Regions from separate parts of the Pedobacter sp. UC225_61 genome, predicted to be linked through region 2. Evidence: riboswitches for the same ligand, from Rfam matches in the RefSeq annotation. Region 2 holds a riboswitch; the other holds the start of a gene.
What was found. Region 2 has a riboswitch for S-adenosylmethionine ahead of metX (homoserine O-acetyltransferase). Riboswitches for the same ligand answer to the same signal wherever they lie in the genome.
Positions count from the first base shown of each region.

Region 1: another riboswitch for S-adenosylmethionine. It lies ahead of metH (methionine synthase); the one in region 2 lies ahead of metX (homoserine O-acetyltransferase).

Region 1 is NZ_JBIOAL010000001.1:1,501,245-1,506,365, forward strand. It holds gene metH (methionine synthase) at 1-3,284, opposite strand, end outside; SAM riboswitch class I at 3,451-3,554, opposite strand; gene ACHMWN_RS07200 (Bax inhibitor-1 family protein) at 3,676-4,428, opposite strand; gene ACHMWN_RS07205 (hypothetical protein) at 4,466-5,032, opposite strand.
Region 2 is NZ_JBIOAL010000001.1:3,044,177-3,049,297, reverse strand. It holds gene ACHMWN_RS13885 (homoserine dehydrogenase) at 1-381, opposite strand, end outside; gene metX (homoserine O-acetyltransferase) at 424-1,482, opposite strand; SAM riboswitch class I at 1,732-1,844, opposite strand; gene ACHMWN_RS13875 (trans-sulfuration enzyme family protein) at 2,015-3,130, opposite strand; gene ACHMWN_RS13870 (hypothetical protein) at 3,237-3,728, shown strand; gene mqnE (aminofutalosine synthase MqnE) at 3,898-5,082, shown strand; gene ACHMWN_RS13860 (DUF4279 domain-containing protein) at 5,091-5,121, shown strand, end outside.

The DNA.
Region 1 (5,121 bases), 1.5 Mb from region 2:
ATGCTATTGTAATCATCATAGTTCTTCTCAAATTCAGCTACCAATTCATCGCAGCCTATACCTGTGGTAACGGCAAAGCCACCAAAATAATCTTGTACTCCACTATCTTTATCGGCAATGAAGTCTGATAAAGCATAGTAAGGCTGTCCGTCTACTTTTTCAGCTTGTTGGCGTAAAGTATGAATTCTTACTTTTTCAGCTTTGCCATTTTTCAGCTTTTCATCTGCTTTAAGGTTACTGCTTTCTACAGCCAGCTCTATATCATCGCCTATGGCATGAGCAGGCCAAAAACCAAATACTGCTTTGGCGGTTAACAGCTTCTCATTCACAATTTTATTTAAAAGTACTTGGGCGTCATCAAACAATTTTTTTGCCTCATTGCCAACAAATTTGTCATCGAAAATTTTCGGATAGCTACCGCGAAGTTCCCAAGTATGGAAAAATGGTGTCCAATCAATATAGGGAACAAGCTCTGCTAAAGGATAATCGTCCAATATCTTAGTACCAGTAAAACTTGGTGCAGGCGCAACCTTTTTAAGGTCTAATTTAAATTTATTAGCCCTTGCCTCTTCTATAGTTTTAAATCTTTTATCAGAACGTTTATTTAAATGTGCTTCACGAGCTTTATCGTATTCAGCTCTTATGCCAGCAACATATTCATCTTTTGTTTCTGGATTCATCAACGTACTACACACTGTAACACTTCTCGATGCATCTAAAACGTGAATTGCTGGTCCAGAATAATTCGGAGCAACTTTTACAGCCGCGTGAATACGTGAAGTTGTAGCCCCACCAATAATTAATGGAATAGTAAATCCTTCACGTTCCATTTCTTTGGCAAAGTGAACCATTTCATCTAAGGATGGCGTGATCAAACCACTTAAACCAATAATATCGGCATTAATCTCTTTGGCTTTTTTAATGATGTCTTGCGCAGGAACCATTACACCCATATCTACAATTTCGAAGTTATTACAGGCTAAAACTACACCTACAATATTTTTTCCAATATCGTGTACATCGCCTTTTACGGTTGCCATTAACACTTTTCCGGCAGATGAATTTTGATCTTGATCTGGATTATCTAATTTTTCTTGCTCAATAAAAGGTAGGAGATAAGCAACGGCTTTTTTCATTACCCTTGCCGATTTTACTACCTGTGGTAAGAACATTTTTCCAGCACCAAATAAATCTCCAACAATATTCATCCCATCCATTAACGGACCTTCAATTACCTGAATTGGACGAGGATATTTTTGTCGAGCTTCCTCTACATCGTCATCTAAATATTCTACAATTCCTTTAACTAGCGAATGAGATAATCGTTCTTCAACTGTTCCTTTGCGCCATTCTTCATCGCGAACTATTTCTTTTCCTTTACTTTTAATGGTATCGGCGTATTCTACCAAACGTTCAGTTGCATCATCTCTACGGTTCAATAGTACATCTTCTACACGTTCTAATAATTCTGGCGGAATTTCTTGATACACTTCTAGCATACCTGCATTCACAATTCCCATATCTAAACCAGCCTGAATAGCATGGTATAAAAATGCAGAGTGCATCGCTTCACGAACTGTATTATTTCCTCTAAATGAGAATGAAATATTAGAAACGCCACCACTTACTTTAGCGTAAGGTAAGTTTTGTTTAATCCATCGTGTGGCATTAATAAAATCGACAGCGTAATTGTTGTGTTCTTCTAATCCTGTTGCTACGGTTAAAATATTAGGGTCGAAAATAATATCTTGAGGGGGAAAGCCAAGTTCATTTACCAAAATATCATAACTTCTTTTGCAAATTTCAATTCTACGGTCATAATTATCGGCCTGACCTTTTTCGTCAAAAGCCATAACTACAACTGCAGCACCGTATTTCATAATTTTACGAGCGCTTTCTCTAAACTTTTCTTCTCCTTCTTTTAAGGATATAGAGTTTACAATTCCTTTTCCTTGCAAACATTTTAAGCCATTTTCTATGACCGACCATTTAGATGAATCGACCATGATAGGTAGTTTAGCAATATCAGGTTCTGATGCAATTAAATTCAGGAATTTGGTCATTGCCGCTTCCGAATCAATCATACCCTCATCCATATTTACATCGATGATTTGCGCACCGCCCTCTACCTGTTGTAGCGCAACAGCAAGAGCAGCTTCGTAATCGCCACCTAAAATTAATTTAGAAAACTTTGGAGATCCTGTGATATTGGTTCTTTCACCAATATTTACAAATATGCTTTCGGGAGTGATGGTAACGGGTTCTAATCCGCTTAAGCGCAGGTAAGGCTCAACGGTAGGAATTTTTCTTGGACTTGCTTTTTTTGCTTTTTCGGCAATACAGCCGATGTGTTCTGGGGTAGTGCCACAACAACCACCCACAATATTTACAAAGCCAGAGGCGATAAAATCATCCACCAGGTGTGCAGTTTCATGAGGTAACTCATCGTAAGCGCCGAACTCATTCGGTAAGCCTGCATTTGGATAAGCAGAAATATAACAACCTGCTTTTTCTGATAATTCTTCAATGTGCGGACGCATTTCTTTAGCTCCCAATGCACAATTAAACCCGATACTTAATGGATTTGCATGAATCACAGAGTTTAAAAAAGCTTCGGCTGTTTGTCCAGATAATGTTCTTCCAGAAGCATCGGTAATCGTTCCAGAAATCATGATTTCTAGTTTTCTGCCAATTACTTCTTCATATTTTTTAATCGCAACAATTGCTGCTTTACAATTTAGGGTGTCAAAAATGGTTTCTATTAATAATACATCAGATCCACCATCTACTAAACCACGAACTTGTTCATAATAAGCGGCTTCTAATTCATCGAAATAAATAGCTCTAAAACCTGGATCATTTACATCTGGCGACATAGATAACGTTCTGTTTGTTGGGCCAACTGCACCAGCTACAAAACATTTCCTGTCGGGATTTGCTGCCATAAATTCGGTTACTGCTTCTTTAGCAACTTTAGCTCCTTCAAAACTTAACTCGTACGACAACTCTTCCATTTGATAATCGGCCATGGAAATACGTTGTGTACTAAAGGTGTTGGTTTCTATAATATCAGCGCCAGCTTTTAAATATTCTAAGTGAATTTCCTTAATAATATCAGGACGTGTAATATTGAGCAAATCGTTATTGCCTTTTACATCGCATGGATGATTCTTAAATCGCTCTCCTCTGAAATCTTCTTCAGTTAATGTATAGCGTTGAATCATGGTACCCATTGCACCATCTATAATTAAAATACGTTTCTCTAATTCTTCTCTAATATCCATACTAGTATTTAGTAGTTACTATATAGGATCAAGACATTTGACACACCATAAAACTACATTTAGACCTAATCATATTATTTAGCACTTATCATCTAAATACTAAGTACTATAAGCTAGGTACTTTAAAAAAATGCTTCTAAAAAGTCTGGATTCTCTTTTCTCCTTAAACTTATCTTCTCTCGCCACTGCTGAGATTAGAAATTAGCACCTTGTTGGCACAGGTTGCTAAGACTTCGTTGGGTCTAGTCCCTCCGTCTTTCTTAATAAGCAATACAAAGGTGCAACAAAGCATTATCAATTCCAAAAAATTGGCTGCTAATGCCAAATAAAATTACAAAGGCCACGCAAATCTGCGCAGCCTTCGATATAATATTCTGAAAATGTTTTGTTTTTACTTTCTGCTTCCGAAAATGCGGAGTAATGAAAGAAATAAATTAAGGAAAGTAATGTAAAGAGACAAAGCGCCAATGAGTGCAAGTTTTTTAGAATCCTCTATAGTTGCGTCATCTGCATTATCAAGACCTTCGCCTATTCTTTTAATAGCCTGAACTTGAAAAGCAGTTAGTGCCGTAAAAATAGCCACTCCAACAAATCCTAAGAAATAGTATAATGATTCGCTCCCAATGAACATATTTATAACGCTGATTATAATTAATCCAATAATTCCAGCACTTAAGATTGGACCAAATTTACTTAGGTCAACATTGGTTGTGTAACCCATAATAGCCATGACAGCAAATATTGAAGCTGCTGCAGCAAAACAGATATATATTGATGTTAAAACATATATAGCAAGTATAAAACTTAAGAAAAAGCCAGTCAACACTGAATAAAGAATAAATATGCCTGCCAATGTACCATAGGAAAATCTACGCATACCTGCATTCATTAACATTATTAATCCAAAAGGCGCAAATATTGCAATTAATCCTAATATGTTAGGGCCAAGTTTTCCAGTTTCGGGATTTTGTGTTGTTAGAATACTGATTACTGAAGGATTGTATGAAATGTAAAAAGCTGTTAGTGTAGAAATTGATAACGCCACAAACATCCACAAGAAAACATTTGCAAAGAATTTTTTAGAAACAGAGCGTTCTTGTACAAAAACACTGTCATTTTGATATTGATAATTTTGTTCTGCCATTTTGATTGATAAATAATTCTAGGTTAAAAATAAGCGTTTAATTTAATCTTTTTGTCAAGAGTTCTTCAACTTTTTTAAAGAACTGTCGCGGTTTTAGTTTTCGCCAATGCAAATCATCTAGTTCTCCACCAAAGTTGATGTAATAATCGATGCTATTATCGCGAAACTCGCGAATAACGTGTTCGTTGAAATTAACTCCTGCAATCCAACCATCTTCCACATCTTGAAACCACTCTTCGTAATAACTATCATCAGATGCATGGAAATTCAATACGTTTTCTCCTACTAGGATAAACTTATTAATCCCTTCATCAATCATCAGTTCTAAGATTTCTCTTTTAAGCATCATGATATCGTTGTTAATGGCATCATTCCATTCACCCATCAACTCTATGATTGCATATTGCTTATCATAATCTACAAACAATACTTTAATGTAAAGGGTATTTGAACCAAACGTATCCCATTGGGGATGAATTAGAAAATTATAGAGTTGTTTGTCGTAGTAAAATTCAGAATACTCGGTATCGAAAAATGGCGAACGCTCATCTTCTGCAGCAATATAATCATCTCTCCAAAGATAAAAAGGTTCAATTTCGTGCATGAGTGGGTTGCGAGTTGTGGGTTGCGTGTTACGGGGCTGGGCGTTTAAAAGTTAAGTTGAAAAATTGTGGCTACTCAACTTGTAACCTG
Region 2 (5,121 bases):
AATACTACCACAAACAGCACCTTCATATAGTAAAGATGTACCATACTTTGCTTGTAATTGTACCAATTCTTCTAAATGAATAGCAATCATTTTTTTATTGGCCGATACTACATGTTTACCATTGCTTAATGCTTTTTTTACAATTTGAAAAGCAACGTCTGCATCGTCAATTAATTCTACTATTGTATTTATTTCTGGATTATTTAAAATTTCATCATGGGAAGTGGTGAAAAGATGAGCCTCTAAACTGCGTTTTTTTCCAGGGTTTTTAATTGCAATTTTTACGACTTCTAAATTTAAATTTTGCCCACGGATAATATCGTGCAAACCTTGTCCAACCACTCCAAATCCAAATAATCCTATTTTAAGTTTCTTACTCATTAGTGTATGTATTGTGCCTTAAGCTTTTTCGCTCTCAGCTTATTATGCTGTTTTATGTAATTTGATTATTTTCTTATCGCTACTTTCTTTCAAGAAATTGCCTATGATGTTCGTTAGTTTGTCAGTTTCTATTAAAAAACCATCATGTCCATAAGCACAATTAATACTACTGAATTGTGCTTCATTAATATGGTTAGCTAAAAACTTTTGCTCGCTGATAGGGAAGAGTACATCGTTTTCAATTCCAATCACTAATGTATTTGCTTTAATTTCTGCTAACGCTGCAGTAATACTTTTTCTCCCGCGTCCAACATTGTGACTGTCCATCGCTTTGCTTAAATACCAATAACTGTATGCATTAAAGCGTTTACACAATTTCTCGCCTTGGTAATTTTGATAAGATGCGGCTCGATAACCAGTCGTTTTATCGTTTACACTTTCTAATTGTGTTGCTGAATACGCTTCGTACGTACGATAAGATAATAACGCAATGCTCCGTGCAACTTTTAAACCTTTTAAGCCACCATCTGGTTGATTAGCGTAAAATGTTCTGTCTGTACTAATCGCTAAACGTTGACTTTCGTTAAACGCAATTCCCCATGGAGAATGAACAGCATTTGTAGCTACCAAAATTAAATTTTCTATGGTCTGTGTTTTAGCTAATGACCATTCTAACGCTTGTTGACCTCCTAAAGAACCACCAATTAAAACCTTAATGTTGCTTATTTCTAAATAGTTTGCTAATAAATTGTGCGTTGCGGCTAAATCTTTAATGGTAAATTCTGGAAAAGATAAATAGTACGGTTGACCAGTTGTTGGATTTTTACTTAGTGGATTTGTAGTTCCGTAGTTTGAACCCAAAATGTTAGCACAAACTATAAAATGCTCTTCTGGATTAAATAAAGCATTATTTCCAAATAATCCTTTCCACCAATCTAATACATCTGCATTTGCAGTTAATGCATGACAAGCCCAAATTACATTATCCTTGTTGGCATTTAATTTACCAAACGTTTGATAAGCAATTTCTAGATTGCGCAATTTTTTGCCGTTTTCTAATTTGAATATTTTAGGGTGTTTATATATAGCTACTGTGCTCATGAGGTACTAATCTTCTTTTTAATGTAATGGACTTGATAATAGGTAACAGCATATCTCGATTTCTCGAGACCTTCCGAATTGAAAATAACAAAGTGGAAGATTTTTAAACTAGTATATGCGACAGCACATAAAGTTTGTTAACTGCATATTACAGCAAATCAGATTTACATTTAAAAATGCAATTGATTGTTTAGGGCTTGACTTAAAATTTTCGCTTAGCGAAATTGAATTAATTGTTTTCATCTTCTTAATTTATATTTCCAAACAACACCATGTTGGCTGGTCAGGAATTGGCACCTTCTCCGTTATGGAGGGTTGCCAGTGGGTCAAAGAGCCTGTCTCTCGCCACTTCTTTATAAATCAAATCGATTAAAAGATTTGATTTTTATTTAGCTTTCACCAAATAATGTTTCAAATATAAGATTGTATTAGAAAATATGCAAAATAAAATTCTGATTATTATTTAACTAATTGAAAAATAAGCAGATAAAATTAGATAGTTGATCATGAATAGCTAGTGGTTTATTGACCATTAACCCAAAGCTTGCTCAAAATCTGCAATAAGATCGTCAATATGTTCCAAGCCAACCGAAACCCGAATTAAATTCTGTGGGGTTTTTGTATCGGGTCCTTCAACAGAAGCACGATGTTCAACTAAACTTTCTACACCTCCTAGGCTGGTAGCTTGGGCAAATATTTTTACAGCATTTACCACTTTTTTAGCAGTTACTGCATCGCCTTTAACTAAGACAGACAACATTCCTCCAAAATCTTTCATTTGCTTTTTAGCAATATCATGTTGTGGATGAGAAGGTAAACCAGGATAATATACGGTGTCAACTTTTGGATGATTTTCTAAATAGAGAGCTAATTTCATCGCATTATCACAATGACCTTTTACTCTATATGCTAAGGTTTTAATACTTCTAAGTAATAAAAAGCAATCGAATGGCGATGGAACTGCACCACCATTTTGTTGGATATTTTTAACTCTTTCCCAAAACTCATTTTTTGTAGCGGTAGTTAAAGAACCACCTAAAACATCGCTATGACCACCAATATATTTAGTAGTAGAATGCATCACAATGTCTGCACCTAATGTAATTGGATTTTGTAAAGTTGGAGAAGCAAAAGTGCTATCGACTGCTAAAATGAGTTGATGTACTTTGCAAATCTTTGCCAATCCTTCAATATCTGTAATTTTTAAGAGTGGATTAGAAGGAGTTTCTGCCCAAATCAAAGCTGTATTAGGTTTAATGAAACTTTCTAAGTTATCAATATCAACTAAATTAATAAAATCGAATGTTAAGGTTTCATTAAAAATGCTTAATAACTGTTTTTTTAAACCCCAATACATATCATCAGGTGCAATAATATGACTTCCAGGTTTTAAGGCTTGAAAAATAGACATTCCAGCGGTATTACCTGATGAAAAAACACAAGTATCAGCGCCATATTCTAAAGTTGTGATTACATTTTCTAAAGCAGCTCTATTTGGATTGTTCATTCTGCTATACATATATCCGCCTGGATATCCGCCATTTTCATCGCGTAAAAAAGTTGTAGATAAGCTAATAGGCATCGTTACATCACCTGTAGCACTTTTTACTAAATTTAATGCATGGATGGCAGCAGTTTCTGGTTTCATTTTTTACGAATTAAATAACAAAGATTTATAGCAAAGCTAAATTTTATCTTGCTAAAAAAATGTTTTTGGCAAGATTTATGTAAAAGCTTAATCAAAAAGCAAGTATATGAAAAGAATATTTTTAATAGCAGCCTTAATTTGTAGTTCATTAATAGTGTTACAAAGCTGCTCTCCGAAAACAACAAGTGGTACAGTTGCGGTAAAACGTGGCGATGTAACAGGTAATTGGGTGTTGAACGACATTACTTTTGATGGTATTCCTGAGGTTGCCGTAAAATCGTTCTTAGGTGAAAGTTCTTATAAATGTTTTGTAGGTAGCACCTGGGATTTAACAAATAGTGGTAATGGAAGTTACAGTTTGCCATCAAGTGCAAGTTGTGGAGCAAAAACTCAAGCTATTTTTTGGTCGGTAAGCACAGCTGATGAGACTTTCCAATTTAAGAAATTAAATGAAGGCGATAAAGCTAAAAACGTAACAGATGGTTATCGTTTGATGCTTTCTTCATCAGATGGAACCAATATGGTTGTTAAATCGCCAATAGAATATGGTAGTAAAACTGCCTACATTGTAATGAATTTTACAAAAGCTGCTAAGTAATAACACTAAGCATATTTATTATAAGCCGCAAATGCGCAGATTTTAAGTAATTAATCTGCGCATTTGCGGCTTTTGTTTATGTATTGTTTCTAAATAAGCCATTTTTACAAGAAAATGATTTTCAATTAGGTCAATATTGTACTTTTGCCTAAACATAAAATGAATTACCGTGCAGGCTTTAACTCTACTTCTTAATAACCCAACTCTTGCAGCACCTTTAAAGGCTATTGCCCAAAAAGTTCAAAATCATCAGCGCATAACTTTTGATGAAGGTGTATACTTATATGAACATGCAGAATTAGGATATTTAGGTGTACTTGCTAATTTTATTAGAGAAGAAAAGCATGGAGATAAAACCTATTTCAATCGGAATTTTCATTTAGAACCTACTAATCTTTGTGTTTACGATTGTAAATTCTGTTCGTATTCTCGTTTAATTAAGCAGAAAGAAGAAGGTTGGGCATTAACTATGGATGAGATGCTCGATGTAGTTAAGAAATATGATAATGAACCTGTTACTGAGGTTCATATTGTTGGAGGTGTTTTACCGCAGTACGATGTGGAATTTTATTCAACTTTGTTTAGTGCTATCAAAAAACATCGCCCTGCACTACATGTAAAAGCATTAACTCCTGTAGAGTATCATTACATCTTCAAAAAAGCCAAAATAGATTACGCTACAGGTATGAAATTGATGAAAGAAGCAGGTTTAGAATCAATTCCGGGTGGTGGGGCAGAAATATTTCATCCAGAGATTAGGGAGCAAATTGCAAAAGATAAATGTACAGCAGACCAATGGTTGGCTATTCATGAAGAGTGGCATAAATTAGGAATGCGATCTAATGCAACCATGTTATACGGTCATATTGAGAAATACGAACATCGTGTAGATCATATGGAGCGTTTACGTAATTTACAAGATCAAACGAAAGGTTTTCAAACATTTATCCCATTAAAATTTAGAAATCAGCATAACCAAATGAGCCATGTGCCAGAGGTTTCAGTAATTGAAGATTTACGGAATTATGCTATAGCTCGAATTTATTTGGATAATTTCGACCATATTAAAGCATATTGGGCAATGATTAGTAGAGAAACTGCTCAACTTTCTTTAAACTTTGGGGTTGATGATATTGACGGAACACTAGACGATACGACTAAAATATATTCGATGGCTGGCGCCGAAGAGCAAAACCCAGCAATGAGTACACAAGAATTGGTTAATTTGATTAAACAAGTCGGCAGAAAACCAATTGAAAGAGATACGTTGTACAATGTGGTAACTGATTTTACCGATGTTGTTTTTGAAAGCGATGTTAAACCATCTTATTACAAATTACCCGTAATTAATTAAAAAGTGATATGACAGATGAGCTAATTATAAAATTAGCGA